2 linked regions of the Blastococcus saxobsidens DD2 genome follow. The protein of the gene in region 1 interacts with the protein of each later gene in a pairwise test. Links are inferred from orthologs where the notes say so. Each region holds a gene or a part of one and is shown on either strand. Other genes may lie near its edges.

What was found. The genes of interacting proteins can lie anywhere in the genome.
Region 2: the proteins of ligA (region 1) and leuS interact in binary tests that used the Escherichia coli proteins (3 or more experiments, as listed by UniProt). The link is inferred for Blastococcus saxobsidens DD2 from one-to-one orthologs.

What each region holds. Positions count from the first base shown.
Region 1 is NC_016943.1:3,720,343-3,727,146, forward strand. What follows is about bases 1,206-4,189. They hold ligA (NAD-dependent DNA ligase LigA), read right to left. Parts: upstream 3,796-4,189; coding sequence 1,615-3,795; downstream 1,206-1,614. Other genes in these bases: BLASA_RS17620 (hypothetical protein), read right to left, coding at 1,265-1,552; BLASA_RS17630 (methionine synthase), read right to left, coding at 3,853-4,189. Also shown: BLASA_RS17615 (DUF222 domain-containing protein), read left to right, coding at 1-1,042; more of BLASA_RS17630, read right to left, coding at 4,190-4,869; BLASA_RS17635 (bifunctional metallophosphatase/5'-nucleotidase), read right to left, coding at 4,915-6,804. UniProt on the Escherichia coli protein: DNA ligase that catalyzes the formation of phosphodiester linkages between 5'-phosphoryl and 3'-hydroxyl groups in double-stranded DNA using NAD as a coenzyme and as the energy source for the reaction.
Region 2 is NC_016943.1:1,981,212-1,988,533, forward strand. Bases 2,334-5,835 are described here. They hold leuS (leucine--tRNA ligase), read left to right. Parts: upstream 2,334-2,728; coding sequence 2,729-5,635; downstream 5,636-5,835. Other genes in these bases: BLASA_RS24985 (hypothetical protein), read right to left, coding at 2,334-2,468; lipB (lipoyl(octanoyl) transferase LipB), read right to left, coding at 5,711-5,835. Outside these bases: lipA (lipoyl synthase), read right to left, coding at 1-166; BLASA_RS09340 (hypothetical protein), read right to left, coding at 246-1,328; BLASA_RS09345 (LLM class F420-dependent oxidoreductase), read left to right, coding at 1,385-2,314; more of BLASA_RS24985, read right to left, coding at 2,325-2,333; more of lipB, read right to left, coding at 5,836-6,364; BLASA_RS09365 (protoporphyrinogen/coproporphyrinogen oxidase), read right to left, coding at 6,524-7,322.

The DNA of each region.
Region 1 (6,804 bases):
GGTCGAGACGTCGCCGCCGGAGACCTGGCCGGACTGGCTGCGCGACGCCGACGAGCGGTGGTGGGCGGAGCTGGAGGCCCGCGCCCTGGCCGGCGGATGGGGCGGTGAGGACGATCCGCCACCGGAGGTACGGCAGCGGCTCTGGGACGAGGAGTCCGAAGGGGCCGCCCAGCTCCGGGCCGACGACGGCGAGCCGGGCGCAGCGCACGCAGCCGTCCCCACCCGGGAGGACGAACGGTGGGCGGCCACGGAGTCCGCGCCCTGCGGGGCCCCGGCCCCGACCCCGGCCCCGGCCCCTGCCCCTGCCCCGGCGCCGGCCGGGCTGTGGCCGGCCGCGCATGCGGCCGTGGACGAGGCGAGCCTCGCCCTGCTGGCGCTGGACCGGGCAATGAACCGCGCCTCCGGGGCGGTCGACCGGGCGCGGATGGCCGACCACGAGGACGAGGAGAGCTGGCGGCGCAGCCCGGCCGGCCGGATCGACGCGGCCGGATCGGACCTGGCAGCGTTGGTCGCGGCGACCGCCCCCCAACGCGCCGCGCTGGCCGAACTGCTCGACCGATCCGGTGGCGGCACGCTGGTCGACCGGCCACGCATCGCGGTCGTCGACGAGCTCACCGGCGCCCTGCTGGCACTCACCGACGCCCGCGAACTACGCCGCAGGGCGCACTGCGGCCGACCGGCCTGCACCCGCCGGCCCGAGACCTGCGAGCACGACCTCACCGGCCGGCCCGGCCTCGGCCCGCCACCACCCACCGACGGCTACCGACCCGGGGCGGCACTGGACCGGTACCTGCGCGCCCGCGACCGCCGCTGCCGCTTCGCCGGCTGCCGCCGCCGCGTCCCGCGGGGCGGGGAACTGGACCACAACACGCCCTACCCCGACGGGCCGACCAGTGCGGAGGACCTCACCGGCTTCTGCACCGGCCACCACCGCGGCAAACACCAGGCACCCGGCTGGACCTACGACCTCGACCCGACCGGCACCCTCACCGTCACCACCCCCACCGGCCTGGTCGCTCAGACCGAACCGCCCCCATTCTGAGTCCGAGTGGGTGTTCCAGACCTCACGAGTCGCTGCCGTCTGCGACCGTCGCCACCGGTGACCTTGCCGCCGCGTCCCTGGATCGCTGCGACGGCCTGGTCACGGCTGTAGTCATCGGAGCGACCCGGTGACGACGATGGTCCTGAGACGCGTGGCTCACTCGTACCGGTTCTGCCGGCCCGCCTCCCGGATCGGTTCCGACCCGACGCTAGGGCAGCGGGCCTACTTCCCGACCGGCGTGGTCCCGAACATGAGGACCCGGCGACCTACGTCGTAGTGGACGTCATCGCTGTGCCGGAGGAGGTCCTGCAGCACATCGGCGTCATCCTCGTCGAGGGTGACCACCTCTTCCCAGGCACCTTGGTCGAGGACCAGCTGCAGCGTCCACACCCCGGACTCGCCGGGCTCCTGGGCGGTCCAGCTGAACTGGTAGTGCGACAGCTGGCGCACCCGGATGCTGTCATCGGTGACCGGCTGCGGGACCTTCGGCGTGCTGGGCTGCTCCGACATGGCGACCTCTTTCTGTTTCGGTGGTTGGTCGAGGCCCCCTACCCCGATGACCTGCGTCACAGTCACGTGGTCGGTACATCTCCGCCGCCGGGCTCATTCCCGTCGCCGGTCGTGGCGACCTCGCGTGCCGCATCGGGCCCCTCCTCGAGCAGCACGCGGAAGCCGTCGTCGTCCAGGATCGGCGCCTTCACCTGCACGGCCTTGTCGTACTTGCTGCCCGGGTCGGCACCCACGACGACGAAGCCGGTATTCTTCGAGACCGAGCCGGTGACCTTGCCACCGCGTTCCTGGATCGCCGCGACGGCCTGGTCACGGCTGTAGTCGCGGAGCGACCCGGTGACGACGACGGTCACGCCGGTGAGCGGACCGGGTCCGGCGTCGTCCCCCTCGTCGGCCATGCGGACGCCGGCCTGCCGCCACTTCTCGACGACGTCGCGGTGCCAGTCGACGGCGAACCAGTCCCGGATCGACGTGGCGATCGTCGGCCCCACGCCGTCCGCGGCCGCGAGCTCCTCCTCGCTGGCCTCGGCGATGCGGTCCAGCGAGCGGAAGTCGCGGGCCAGCGCCTGGGCCGCCGTCGGGCCGACGTGCCGGATCGACAGGGCGACCAGCACCCGCCACAGCGGGACGTCCTTGCGGGTCTGCAGGTTGGTGAGCAGCTTCGCGCCGTTGGCCGACAGCGTGCCGTTCTTCCTGGTGAAGAACGCCGAGCGCTGCAGCTGCTCCCGGTCGAGGAAGAAGAGGTCGCCCTCGCCCTGCAGGAGGGAGCTCTGCAGCAGGGCGATCGCCGCCTCGTACCCGAGGTTCTCGATGTCGAAGGCGCCGCGGCCGGCCACGTGGAAGACCCGCTCCCGCAGCTGTGCGGGGCAGGACCGCGCGTTCGGGCAGCGGATGTCGGCGTCGCCCTCCTTCTCCGGGCGCAGCCCGGTGCCGCACTCGGGGCAGTGGGTGGGCATGACGAACTCGCGCTCGGACCCGTCGCGCGCCGCCACGACCGGGCCGAGCACCTCGGGGATGACGTCGCCGGCCTTGCGGATGACGACGGTGTCGCCGATCAGCACCCCCTTGCGCTTCACCTCGCTGGCGTTGTGCAGCGTGGCCAGCTGCACGGTCGAGCCGGCGACCTTGACCGGCTCCATGTGGGCGAAAGGCGTCACCCGTCCGGTGCGGCCGACGTTGACCCGGATGTCGAGGAGCTTCGTGGTGGCCTCCTCCGGCGGGTACTTGAACGCGATCGCCCAGCGCGGGGCGCGGGACGTCGAGCCCAGCCGCCGCTGCAGGGCCACCTGGTCGACCTTCACGACGACGCCGTCGATCTCGTGCGCCACCGAATGCCGCTGCTCGCGGTAGCGCTCGATGAAGGCCCACACGCCCTCGAGGTCGTCGACGACCTCGTACCGGTCGCTGATCGGCAGCCCCAGCGCCCGCAGCCCGTCGTAGGCCGCCGACTGCCGGTCGGGCTCGAAGCCCGTCCGGGCCCCCAGGCCGTGCATCACCAGGCGCAGTGGGCGTGACGCGGTGACCTTCGGGTCCTTCTGCCGGAGTGAACCCGCGGCGGCATTGCGCGGGTTGGCGAAGGGCGGCTTGCCGTCGGCCACCTGCCCGGCATTGACCTCGGCGAACGCCTCGACCGGGAAGTAGATCTCGCCGCGCACCTCGAGCAGCGGCGGGACGTCGTCCCCGGTCAGCTGCTGCGGGACGTCGGCCATCGTGCGGACGTTGGCGGTGACGTCCTCGCCCGTGACGCCGTCGCCGCGCGTGGCGGCCCGGACCAGACGCCCCTTCTCGTAGACCAGGTCGACCGCGACACCGTCGACCTTCAGCTCGCACAGGTAGCCCGCGCCGGCCGCACCCTCGCGGTCGACGCGCGCTGCCCACGCCGACAGCTCGTCGCTGCTGAACGCGTTGTCCAGGCTCTGCATCCGCTCGAGGTGCTGAACCGGCGCGAAGGTGGCGGTGAAGCCGCCGTTGACCTTCTGGCTGGGGGAATCGGGGCTGACCAGCGCCGGGTGCGCCGCCTCCAGCGCCTCGAGCTCGCCCATCAGCTCGTCGTACTGGCCGTCGCTGACCAGCGGCTCGTCGCGGACGTAGTAGGCGAAGGCGTACCGGTCGAGTGCCTCCGACAGGTCGCGGTGCCGGGTGCGGACGTCGTCAGGCACCTCGGTGAGGTCTTCCCGGTCGGTCGGCGCGCCGACGGGAGGGTGGTCGACGCTGGGGTCCTCGAGTCCGGCCTCGCTGGTCACGCGGGAACGGTATCCGGCGGGTACGACGGCCGACCGGCGGTCACCCGGTCGGGGCGATCACTCCGGGCGCAGATACTTTCCGGCTTCTCGTACCTGCCCCATGGCCGCGCGGGCGTAGGCCGGCGTCGCGCCGGCCAGCCCGCACGCGGGGGTGAGCGTCACCGCATCCGGCAGCTGCTGGAGCGGGAAGCCGAGCTCGCTCCACCACGCCTGCACCCGTGAGGCAGTGGCCTTCGGCGCACCGAGCGGGGCGTCGGTGCCGGGCACGACGCCCAGCAGCAGGTGCACCCCCGCCTCGACGGCGGTGCCGACGGCGTCCAGGTCCTGGACGAGGCCCAGGTCGAAGGAGAGACCGGTGGCGCCTGCCGCGCGGAACAGATCCAGGGGCATGCGCGGGGCGCAGCAGTGCACCACCACCGAGGCCGGCAGCGCCCGGATGACGGCGGCGAGCTCCCGCTCGATCACCTCCGGCTCGACGGCCGAGAGCTTGCCGAAGCCGCTGACCGTGGGGAGCCCGCCCTGGAGGACGGCCGGGACCGACGGCTCGTCGAGCTGGACGACGACCTGCGCCCCCGGGACCCGCGCCTGCACCTCGCGCACGTGTGCGGCCAGCCCCTCGGCGAGCGACTGCCCGAGGTCGCGGCGGGCACCCGCGTCGACGACGGCCCGGTCACCCCGGGTCCGCTCGAGCCCGGCGGCCAGCGTCCAGGGGCCCGCGGCCTGGACCTTGAAGGGGCCGGTCCAGCTCGCGGCGACGTCGTGCAGCGCATCGAGGTCGCGGTCCAGGAACTCCTGCGCCCGCTGGTGGTCCACCCCCGAACGGGGCACCAGCCGCCAGCCGGCGGAAGTCAGGTCCACCGCGAGGTCGACCAGGAGCGCGGCGGTGCGGCCGAGCATGTCGGCGCCGGCACCCCGGCCGGGCAGCTCGGGCAGGTGGGCGAAGTCCGGGAGCTCCCCCACCACCGTGCGCAGCGCCTCGGCCGGGTCGGTGCCCGGGAGGGACCCGACGCCGGAGGCCGGCCCCCAGAGGATGGGGACCGGCCTCGGGTCGGTGCTGTCGGTCGGAGTGGCCACGACGGCGACGGTAGCCGCCACCGTCGCGGCCGCGTCACGCCCGGGTCAGCGGTTGCTCAGCCAGATCAGCAGTTTGGCGACGAGGTCCTGGATGAACTGCTTGACCGTGTCGGGCGTGGGAGTCGGGGTCGGAGCGGGGCCACCCGACCCGCCGGAGGCGACGGCGAGAGCGACCGACGCCGTCTCGCCGCTCTTCCCGGTGAGGACCACCTCGTACTTCCCGGGCTGCACGTCCCGCGGCACCCGGAACCGGATTTCCACCGTTCCGTTGCGGTCGGCGCGGGCCGAGCCGACGGTGCGGTCACCCAGCGTCGCGGAGACCTTCTCACCGCGGGAGAACTTCGTGCCCGTGACGGTCACCTCGTCGCCGGGGCGCACCTCGTCGTCGCTGATCGCCGCGGTGGCGTCGCAGGCCGGGCCCGGGGTCTGCGGACCCTCGACCGCGGGAGTCCCGTCGACGGTTGTCGGCTCGGCCGGCTCCTCACCGCTGCCGCCCAGGCCCTCGGCCGGTGCCGGGGGCGTCGTGAAGGTGGTGGCCGTGCCGTGGTCGGCCGCCGGCGGTGCCACCGGGCTGTTCTGCTCGAAGTAGAAGACCGCGCTGTCCACGTCGAGCGGACCGGTCGCCGGGGCGGTCCCGTTGGTGAAGGCGGAGAACTGGTCACCCCCGGCGATCAGGAACGAGTTCGCGGCCACCCGGTAGTTCCCGGCCGGGTCGATGAGCACGCCGTCCAGCGTGATCGTGGCCGGGTCGACCCGCTGGCCGTAGGGCTGCGCGAGATCGTAGGAGTAGGCGAACCCCTCTGAGGTGCCGAGGGCGAGGACGGTGCCGCGCGGCTGGTCGAGCTGGAACTGCTGCTCCAGCACCGCGCGGATGTCGGCACCGGTCAGCGTGATGGTGTTGACGGTGTTGCCGAACGGCTGCACCGCGAACAGGTCGGCGAAGGTGAGCTCGCCGGCCGGCAGGTCGGCCCTCAGGCCACCGGGGTTCATGAACGCGATCACGGGGGAGCCGTACTGCTCCTCCTGCACAGCCTGCAACTGCATCTCGGCGACCAGGTTGCCCAGGCTGGACTCCGTGCTCCGGTCGGGACGGGTCATCGCCGCGGTGGTCGACCCGACCGGCACGCTGCCCTCCTCGAGGCCGCGCTCCTCCCAGTACGCGACGATCGAGGCGACCTCCTCGTCCGGGGCATCGCGGGTCACCGGCACGTTGACCGCCCGGTAGTCGGCGCAGTACCGGTCCACGTCGCCGGTCCTGCCGTCCAGGGTGAGCCGGATGTCGGTGACCAGCCGGCCGTAGTAGCCGGCCTGGGTGACCAGCCGCGGCGCGCCGGCCGGGTCGGTGAGCAGGCAGTCGTAGGCCTGGTGGCTGTGTGCGCTGACGATCAGGTCGACGGCGGGGACGACCGCGTTGTTGATGTCGACGACCGGTCCGCTGAGGAAGTCGCAGCCGTTGGCGAGCTCGGCGTCCTCACCGGTGCTCTCGCCGCCCTCGTGCACGAGCACGCCGATGGCCTCGATGCCCTCCTCCTGCAGCACCGGGACCCAACGGTTGACCGCCTCGGCCTCGTCGATGAACTCGACGTCGGTGATGCCGGCGGGCGCGACGATGCTCGGGGTGGTGTCGGTGACCACGCCGATCAGCGCGATCTTCTTGCCGCCGCCGACCTCGATGACCTGGTACGGGGGCAGCATCGGCTCCCCGGTCTCCTTCGAGATCACGTTGGCCGCGAGGAAGGGGAAGTCGGCGCCGTCGAAGGCGTGCTCGCCCTCGCCGAAGCAGCCGGTCTCCCCCGGGACGATGCCCTCGCACGCCTCGACGTCGTCGGTGAACGTGCCGTCGGTGGCACCGGAGATCCGGCGCAGCTCCTCGGTCCCGCGGTCGAACTCGTGGTTGCCGACCGAGGAGACGTCCAGCCCCATGGCGTCGAGGAC
Region 2 (7,322 bases), 1.7 Mb from region 1 along the record:
TGTACTCCGGGCCGGTCTTCAACCGGGTCTTGATCCACTCGGGCTTGCGCTCGATGGGCACCTGGCTGTTGCGCACCTCGAGGCGCAGCAGCTTGCGGCCGGCGGGCTCGATCCCGGAGTCCTCGACAGGGGACCGCTCAGGGATCCTCGGTGGCGCCTCGCTCATGATCCCCACGGTACTCGCGCAGACACCACCGCCCCCGTCGCGACGGCGACGGGGGCGGTGGTGGTGCTGCTGTGCGAGGTCAGACCTGCTTGTCGTCCGGTCCCGCGGTGGGGCCGGCGTCCGAGCCACCGCCGCTGGTGAACGGCTCGGGCGGGCCGGTGTGGCCGGTGGTGCTGCCTTCGTCGTCGCCCTCCGCGAGCTGGGCATCGCGGACGCCCATGTCGGACTCGGCCGGCGCGGAGTCGCTCGGCGTCCCCGTCGCCGTCGAGACGGTCTTGCCGGAGGTGCTGTCGGAACTGGGCACGGGGTCCTCTCGGTAGCTGGGCACCGGGCCGTCCCCGGCCGGTGCGGGCGTCCACGCGTCGGCCTTCTTGCGCCGCAGCAGGACGAACACGGCGGTACCCACGGCGAGGAGCGCGAACACCCACGGCCAGCGCGTCGGCTCGGGCTCCTGCCGGCGCTTCACCGTGTTGGCGGTCGCGAGCGCCGCCTTCTCGAACTCGCGGTGCTTCTTGCCGGCCCTCTTGCGCGCCTTCTTCGCCGCCTTGCGCGCCTTGCGGGAGGACTCCGCCGCCGCAGCGGCGAGTTCCGCCCGGCGGGCGTCGAGCTCGCTGCGCGCGCTGTCCACCCCGGCGAGCAGGGTCCCGCGGGCGCTCTCCAGCGCCGGCGACACGGCCTCGCGGGCCGCGGCCACGCGGGGCGTGGCGTAGGACAGCGCCGCGACCTGGGCTGCGGTGAGGCGAGGGGCGAGGTCGTCCCGGTACGCCTTCTGCGCTGCCCCGCGGGCCGACTCCACCCGAGGGGCGAGGTCCGCCGCGGCGCGCGCGGCGGCCAGCTGCGCCGCGGTGACCCGGGGCGCAGCGGCTTCACGGGCGGCGTCCACGCGGTCGGCCAGGCTCTCGCGAGCGGTGGCCACGGCCGGCGCGGCCACCGCCGCGGCGGCGGCCACCTTGGGGGCGACGGCCCGCTGGGCCGCCTCCACGTGCGGACTCAGTTGTTCGGCGGCGGCGCGACCGGCCTCGGTCACCGCCGTCCCCAGGTGGGCGAGGCCCTCCTGCACTTCGGCGCTGATGATCTCGCCGCGCGTCTTCTTGTGGAACACGTGCTGCACCTCCGAGTTGATCGTCTGGCGGTCATCCTGCCCGGTCTGGCGCCCGCGCACACCCTGAACCGGCAGGGGGATGCGTACGCAGGCGTCGTCCTGGTTACCGTCCGGCGGTGCAGCTGCGCATCTTCACCGAACCCCAGATGGGCGCCACCTACGACGACCTGCTCGCCGTCGCGCGCCGCGCGGAGGAGACCGGCTTCGACGCCTTCTTCCGTTCCGACCACTACCTGACGATGGGTGGCGACGGGCTGCCCGGGCCCACCGACGCGTGGATCACGCTCGCCGGCCTGGCCCGCGAGACCAGCCGGATCCGGCTCGGCACGCTCATGACCGCCGGCACCTTCCGGCTGCCCGGCCCGCTGGCGATCTCCGTCGCCCAGGTGCACCAGATGAGCGGCGGCCGGGTCGAGCTCGGCATCGGCTCCGGCTGGTTCGAGCGGGAGCACAGCGCCTACGGCATCCCGTTTCCTTCGCTGGGTGAGCGGTTCGACCGCTACGAGGAGCAGCTCGCCGTCATCACCGGCCTGTGGAACACCCCGGTGGGGGAGACGTTCGACCTCGACGGCCGCCACTACCAGCTCTCCGGCTCACCGGCGCTGCCGAAGCCGGTTCAGGACGGCGGCATCCCGGTGCTGATCGGTGGCCGCGGGAAGCAGCGCACCCCGCGACTGGCCGCCCGGTACGCGGCGGAGTTCAACGTGCCGTTCATGTCCGCCGAGGACAACGCCCAGCTCTTCGCCGTGGTCCGGGAGGCCTGCGAGGAGACGGGCCGGGACCCGTCGTCCCTCGTGTACAGCTCGGCGCTCGTGCTCTGCGTCGGCAAGAACGAGGCCGAGCTCGCCCGCCGGGCCGCCGCGATCGGCCGCGACGTCGACGAGCTCCGGAAGCACGGCGTAGCCGGTACCCCGGCCGAGGCCGTGGACGTCCTGGGCCGGTACGCCGAGGCCGGCGCGCAGCGGGTCTACCTGCAGGTGCTCGACCTCACCGACCTCGACCACCTCGACCTGGTGGCAGGCGACGTGGCGCCGCAGCTGCGCTGACGGCTCCGGCTCAGTACCGGGCCGAACGTCCCGGGTCGAGCAGCGGGTGCCGCGGCCGCTCGAGCCAGAGCAGGAAGTTCCCGACCGACATCGGCCGGGCGATCGCGTAGCCCTGGGCGATGTCACAGCCCACCCGGCCCAGGGTGGCACCCACCTCCTGCAGATCGGATCCCGGAGCCCACGACTGCACGGCGGGCAGCGGGAACCGCTCGATCGAGGGAGGCGGCGCCGGAACGTACCCACGTCCCCGCTGCGGGGCCCGGAGTAGGCTCTCCCCGTGACCGGGCGGCTCCTGCTTCACCGGCCGTGCTGACCTGAGACGGTCAGACAGCACGGCGACCCCTCCTGCGTGAGGGGTTTCTTCATGTCCGCCGTCGGTACGGCACCACTGCACGGGACCCGGGAGCACCAGCGATGAGCCAGACCGCCGACCAGCCGAACGTCGAGCAGGCGCCGGGTGGCGTCCCGCCGCACCGGTACACGCCGGCGCTCGCCCAGCGCATGGAGCTGGACTGGCAGGACCGGTGGGCCGCCGAGGGCACCTTCCACACGCCCAACCCCGTCGGCCGGCTCAGCGAGGGCTTCGAGAAGATCGCCGACCGCCCCAAGTACTTCGTGATGGACATGTTCCCGTACCCGTCGGGCGCGGGCCTGCACGTCGGGCACCCGCTGGGCTACCTCGGCACCGACGTCACGAGCCGGTTCCGCCGGATGGACGGCGACAACGTGCTGCACCCCATGGGCTACGACGCATTCGGCCTGCCCGCCGAGCAGTACGCCGTCCAGACCGGTCAGCACCCGCGGATCACCACCGAGGCCAACATCGCCGCGATCAGGGCGCAGCTGCGGCGGCTGGGCGTCGACCACGACGACCGCCGCAGCTTCGCCACCATCGACCCGGCGTACTACAAGTGGACCCAGTGGATCTTCCTGCAGATCTTCGGGTCCTGGTTCGACGAGACGGCCGACGGCGGCACGGGCAAGGCCCGCCGGATCGCCGAGCTGGTGGCCGAGCTGGACGCCGGCACCCGGGAGCCGGCGGCCGGCACGAACCCGTACGGCCGCCCGTGGGCGGAGCTGAGCGAGGCGGAGCGCGGCGCCGTCGTCGACGCACACCGGCTGGCCTACCTGCACGAGGCCCCGGTCAACTGGTGCCCCGGGCTGGGGACGGTGCTGTCCAACGAGGAGGTCACGCCCGACGGCCGGTCCGAGCGCGGCAACTTCCCGGTGTTCCGGCGCCCGCTCAAGCAGTGGATGATGCGGATCACCGCCTACGCCGACCGGCTGCTCGACGACCTGGACCGGCTCGACTGGTCGGACTCGCTGAAGTTGATGCAGCGCAACTGGATCGGCCGCTCGACCGGCGCGAGGATCCGGTTCGTCACCGGTGACGAGACGATCGAGGTCTTCACCACCCGGCCGGACACCCTGTTCGGAGCCACCTACATGGTGCTGGCGCCGGAGCACCCGCTGGTCGACGCGCTGACGGCGTCCGCCTGGCCCGAGGGCGCCGACCCGCGCTGGACCGGGGGAGCGGCCACCCCGGCCGACGCCGTCCGCGCCTACCAGCGGCAGGCTTCCCGCCGCTCGGAGCTGGACCGCCAGGACGCCGGCCGGGAGAAGACCGGCGTCTGGCTGGGCGTCACCGCCGTCAACCCCGTGAACGGTCGCGAGCTGCCCGTCTTCATCGCCGACTACGTGCTGACCGGCTACGGCACCGGCGCGATCATGGCCGTGCCCGGCGAGGACCAGCGGGACTGGGACTTCGCCCGGGCCTTCGGGCTCGACGTGGTGCCCACGGTCGAGCGGCCGGCCGGCTTCGACGACAGCAGCGGCGCCTACACCGGCCCCGGCCGCATGATCAACTCGTCGAACGACGAGATCTCGCTGGACGGTCTGGACAAGGCCACCGCGATCGCCACCGTCACCGACTGGCTGGTACGGCGGGGCGCGGGGGAGGCCACCACCACCTACAAGCTGCGGGACTGGCTGTTCAGCCGGCAGCGCTACTGGGGTGAGCCGTTCCCGATCGTCTACGACGCGAACGACCGGCCCGTCGCGGTGCCGGAGTCGATGCTCCCGGTGCTGCTGCCCGAGGTGGACGACTATTCGCCCAAGACGTTCTCCGACGACGACGCCGACTCCGCCCCGGAACCGCCGCTGTCCCGGGCCACCGAGTGGACGACCGTCGAGCTGGACCTGGGCGACGGCGTGCAGGAGTACCGCCGCGAGACCAACACGATGCCCAACTGGGCGGGCTCGTGCTGGTACTACCTGCGCTACCTCGACCCCGGCGACGACACGCAGATGGTCGACCCGGAGCTGGAGCGGTACTGGATGGGACCGCGCGGCGAGGGCGACGTCGGCGGTGTCGACCTCTACGTCGGCGGCGTCGAGCATGCGGTCCTGCACCTGCTGTACGCGCGGTTCTGGCACAAAGTGCTGCACGACCTGGGGTACGTGTCCAGCGAGGAGCCGTTCCGCCGGCTGGTCAACCAGGGCTACATCTCGGCCTACGCCTACACCGACGAGCGGGGCTTCTACGTGCCCGCCGCCGAGGTGGTCGAGAAGGACGGGGGCTTCTTCTTCGAGGGCGAGCCGGTCACCCGTGAGTACGGGAAGATCGGCAAGAGCCTGAAGAACATGGTCACGCCCGACGAGATGATCGGCGCCTACGGGGCGGACACGTTCCGGGTGTACGAGATGTCCACCGGGCCGCTGGAGCAATCGCGGCCGTGGGAGACCAAGGCCGTCGTCGGGTCGCAACGCCTGCTGCAGCGGATCTGGCGGGTGGTCGTCGACGAGGAGACCGGTGCGGTCCGCGCGTCCGACGCCGAGCCGGCGGAGGAGACGCTGCGGACGCTGCACAAGGCGATCGACGGCGTCCGTGACGGCTACTCGACGCTGCGGTTCAACATCGCGATCGCCCGGATCACCGAGCTGACCAACCACCTGACCCAGGTGTTCGGCGCGGACACCCCCGTGCCCCGGGCGGTGGCCGAGCCGCTGGTGCTGCTGGTGGCGCCGCTGGCCCCGCACCTTGCGGAGGAGCTGTGGTCGCGTCTCGGGCACCACGGGTCGACGGCCTGGACGCCCTTCCCCGAGGCCGACCAGCGCTGGCTGGTGGAGGACACCGTGCAGGTCGCCGTCCAGGTGAACGGCAAGGTGCGGTCGCAGGTGACGGTGCCGACCGACGCCGACGCCGCGGCGCTCGAGACCGCCGCCCGGGCGGACGAGAAGGTCGCCGGCTACCTGGACGGCGCGACGATCCGCCGCGTCGTCGCCGTCCCCGGCCGGCTGGTCAACTTCGTCCTCGGCTGACCGAGGACCCGTCCTCCCCGGCCATCGCACGACGTGGTGGAGCTGACGTGGGTGCGCTGCGGGAACGCGGCCACGTCAGGTGGCCGGCGCGCCGGAGAGGACTCCGCGCATGGCTTCCTCGACCGGGTCGAGCGCGTCGGCGACCGCAACATCCCGGCCGAGCTCGGCCGACAGCGAGGTGACGCCGGCGTCCGGGATCCCGCAGGGCACGATCGCGCCGAAGGCCCCCAGGTCGGGGTCGCAGTTCAGCGCGAAGCCGTGCATGGTGACGCCCCGGGCCACCCGGATACCGATCGCGGCGACCTTCCGTTCCGGCCGGAAGCCCGCGCCGGGGGAGTCGGCGGGCAGCCAGACGCCGCTGCGCCCCTCGACGCGGCCGGCGTCCACCCCGAAGCCGGCGCAGACCTCGATCAGCGCACCTTCGAGCCGCCGGACGTAGGCGACGACGTCCACCGGGTCGGGCAGCGCGACGATCGGGTAGCCGACCAGTTGCCCGGGCCCGTGCCAGGTGATCTTGCCGCCGCGGTCGACGTCGATGACCGGTGTGCCGTCGAACGGCCGCTCGTGCGGCTCGGTGCGCCGGCCGGCGGTGTAGACCGACGGGTGCTCGAGCAGCAGCAGGGTGTCGGGGATCTCGCCGGCCACCCGCTGGGCGTGCAGCTCCCGCTGCCGGTCCCAGGCCTCCTCGTAGGGGACGGTTCCGGCGCGCACCACCCGCAGTTCGCTCACGGGCTCAGCGTATGCTCGCGTCACGCCAGGCGGCGCGGCTCGATGCGGATCTCCACGGCGGTGCCGTCGGGGCCCTGCTTCACCCGGTGAGCAGGCGTGCCGGGGCGCCGTGCGGCGAAACCCGTGCTGGGGGCCAGGATCGTCGGTGTGCTCCGGGAATCAGCCGGCGCTCCGGTGGTCGGGTGGGCCGGGGCGGCGAAGCGCGCCCAGGGCGGCGCGTGCCGCCCGGGCGCCGCTGGCCATCGCGCCCTGGATGGACGGGGTGTCCCGGTGATCACCGCAGACGAACAGGCCGTTCCCGAGGTCGACCGGGCGGCGTAGCTGCAGCGGCGGCAGGGCGGCCGGCTGGGCGCCGCGCACCGTGACCGTGGTCAGGTGCTCGAGGTCCGACGGCGACACGCCGTGGGCCGCCGCCACCTCGCCGCGCACCTCGGCCTCCGGCGTCGGGTCGAGGGTGGAGCTGGCGACCAGGGCCCGCCCGTCAGGGCTGTACCGAGGCTGGGCATCGGACACGACCGCGCTGTTGACCAGCCGGCCGCCCGGCTGGCCCAGCACGATCAGCGGCGTCGGCCAGGGCGACTCGGGCAGCACGTGCAGGTGCGTGGTGACCTGCCGGGGTGCGGTGGCGTCGACGGCAGGGAGCAGCCCGGCCGCCGTGACGGGGTCGGTGGCGACGACGACGGCGTCGGCCCGCCACGTGCCGTCGTCGGTGACCACCGATCCGGGGTGCACCGAGCGCACGGCGGTGTGCAGGTGCACCCGGCCGGTGCCGAGGCGGGCGGCCAGCTGTTCACCGATGGCCTGCATGCCGTCGGCGGGGAGCCCGGTGGCGCCCCGGACGAAGCTGCGCCAGAGCAGGTCCACGTACCGGCTGGAGGAGGCCAGCTGGTCCTCGAGCAGGACCCCGGCGAGGAAGGGCCGGAGGAAGCGCTCCACCGCAGCCGCCCCGACCCCGGCC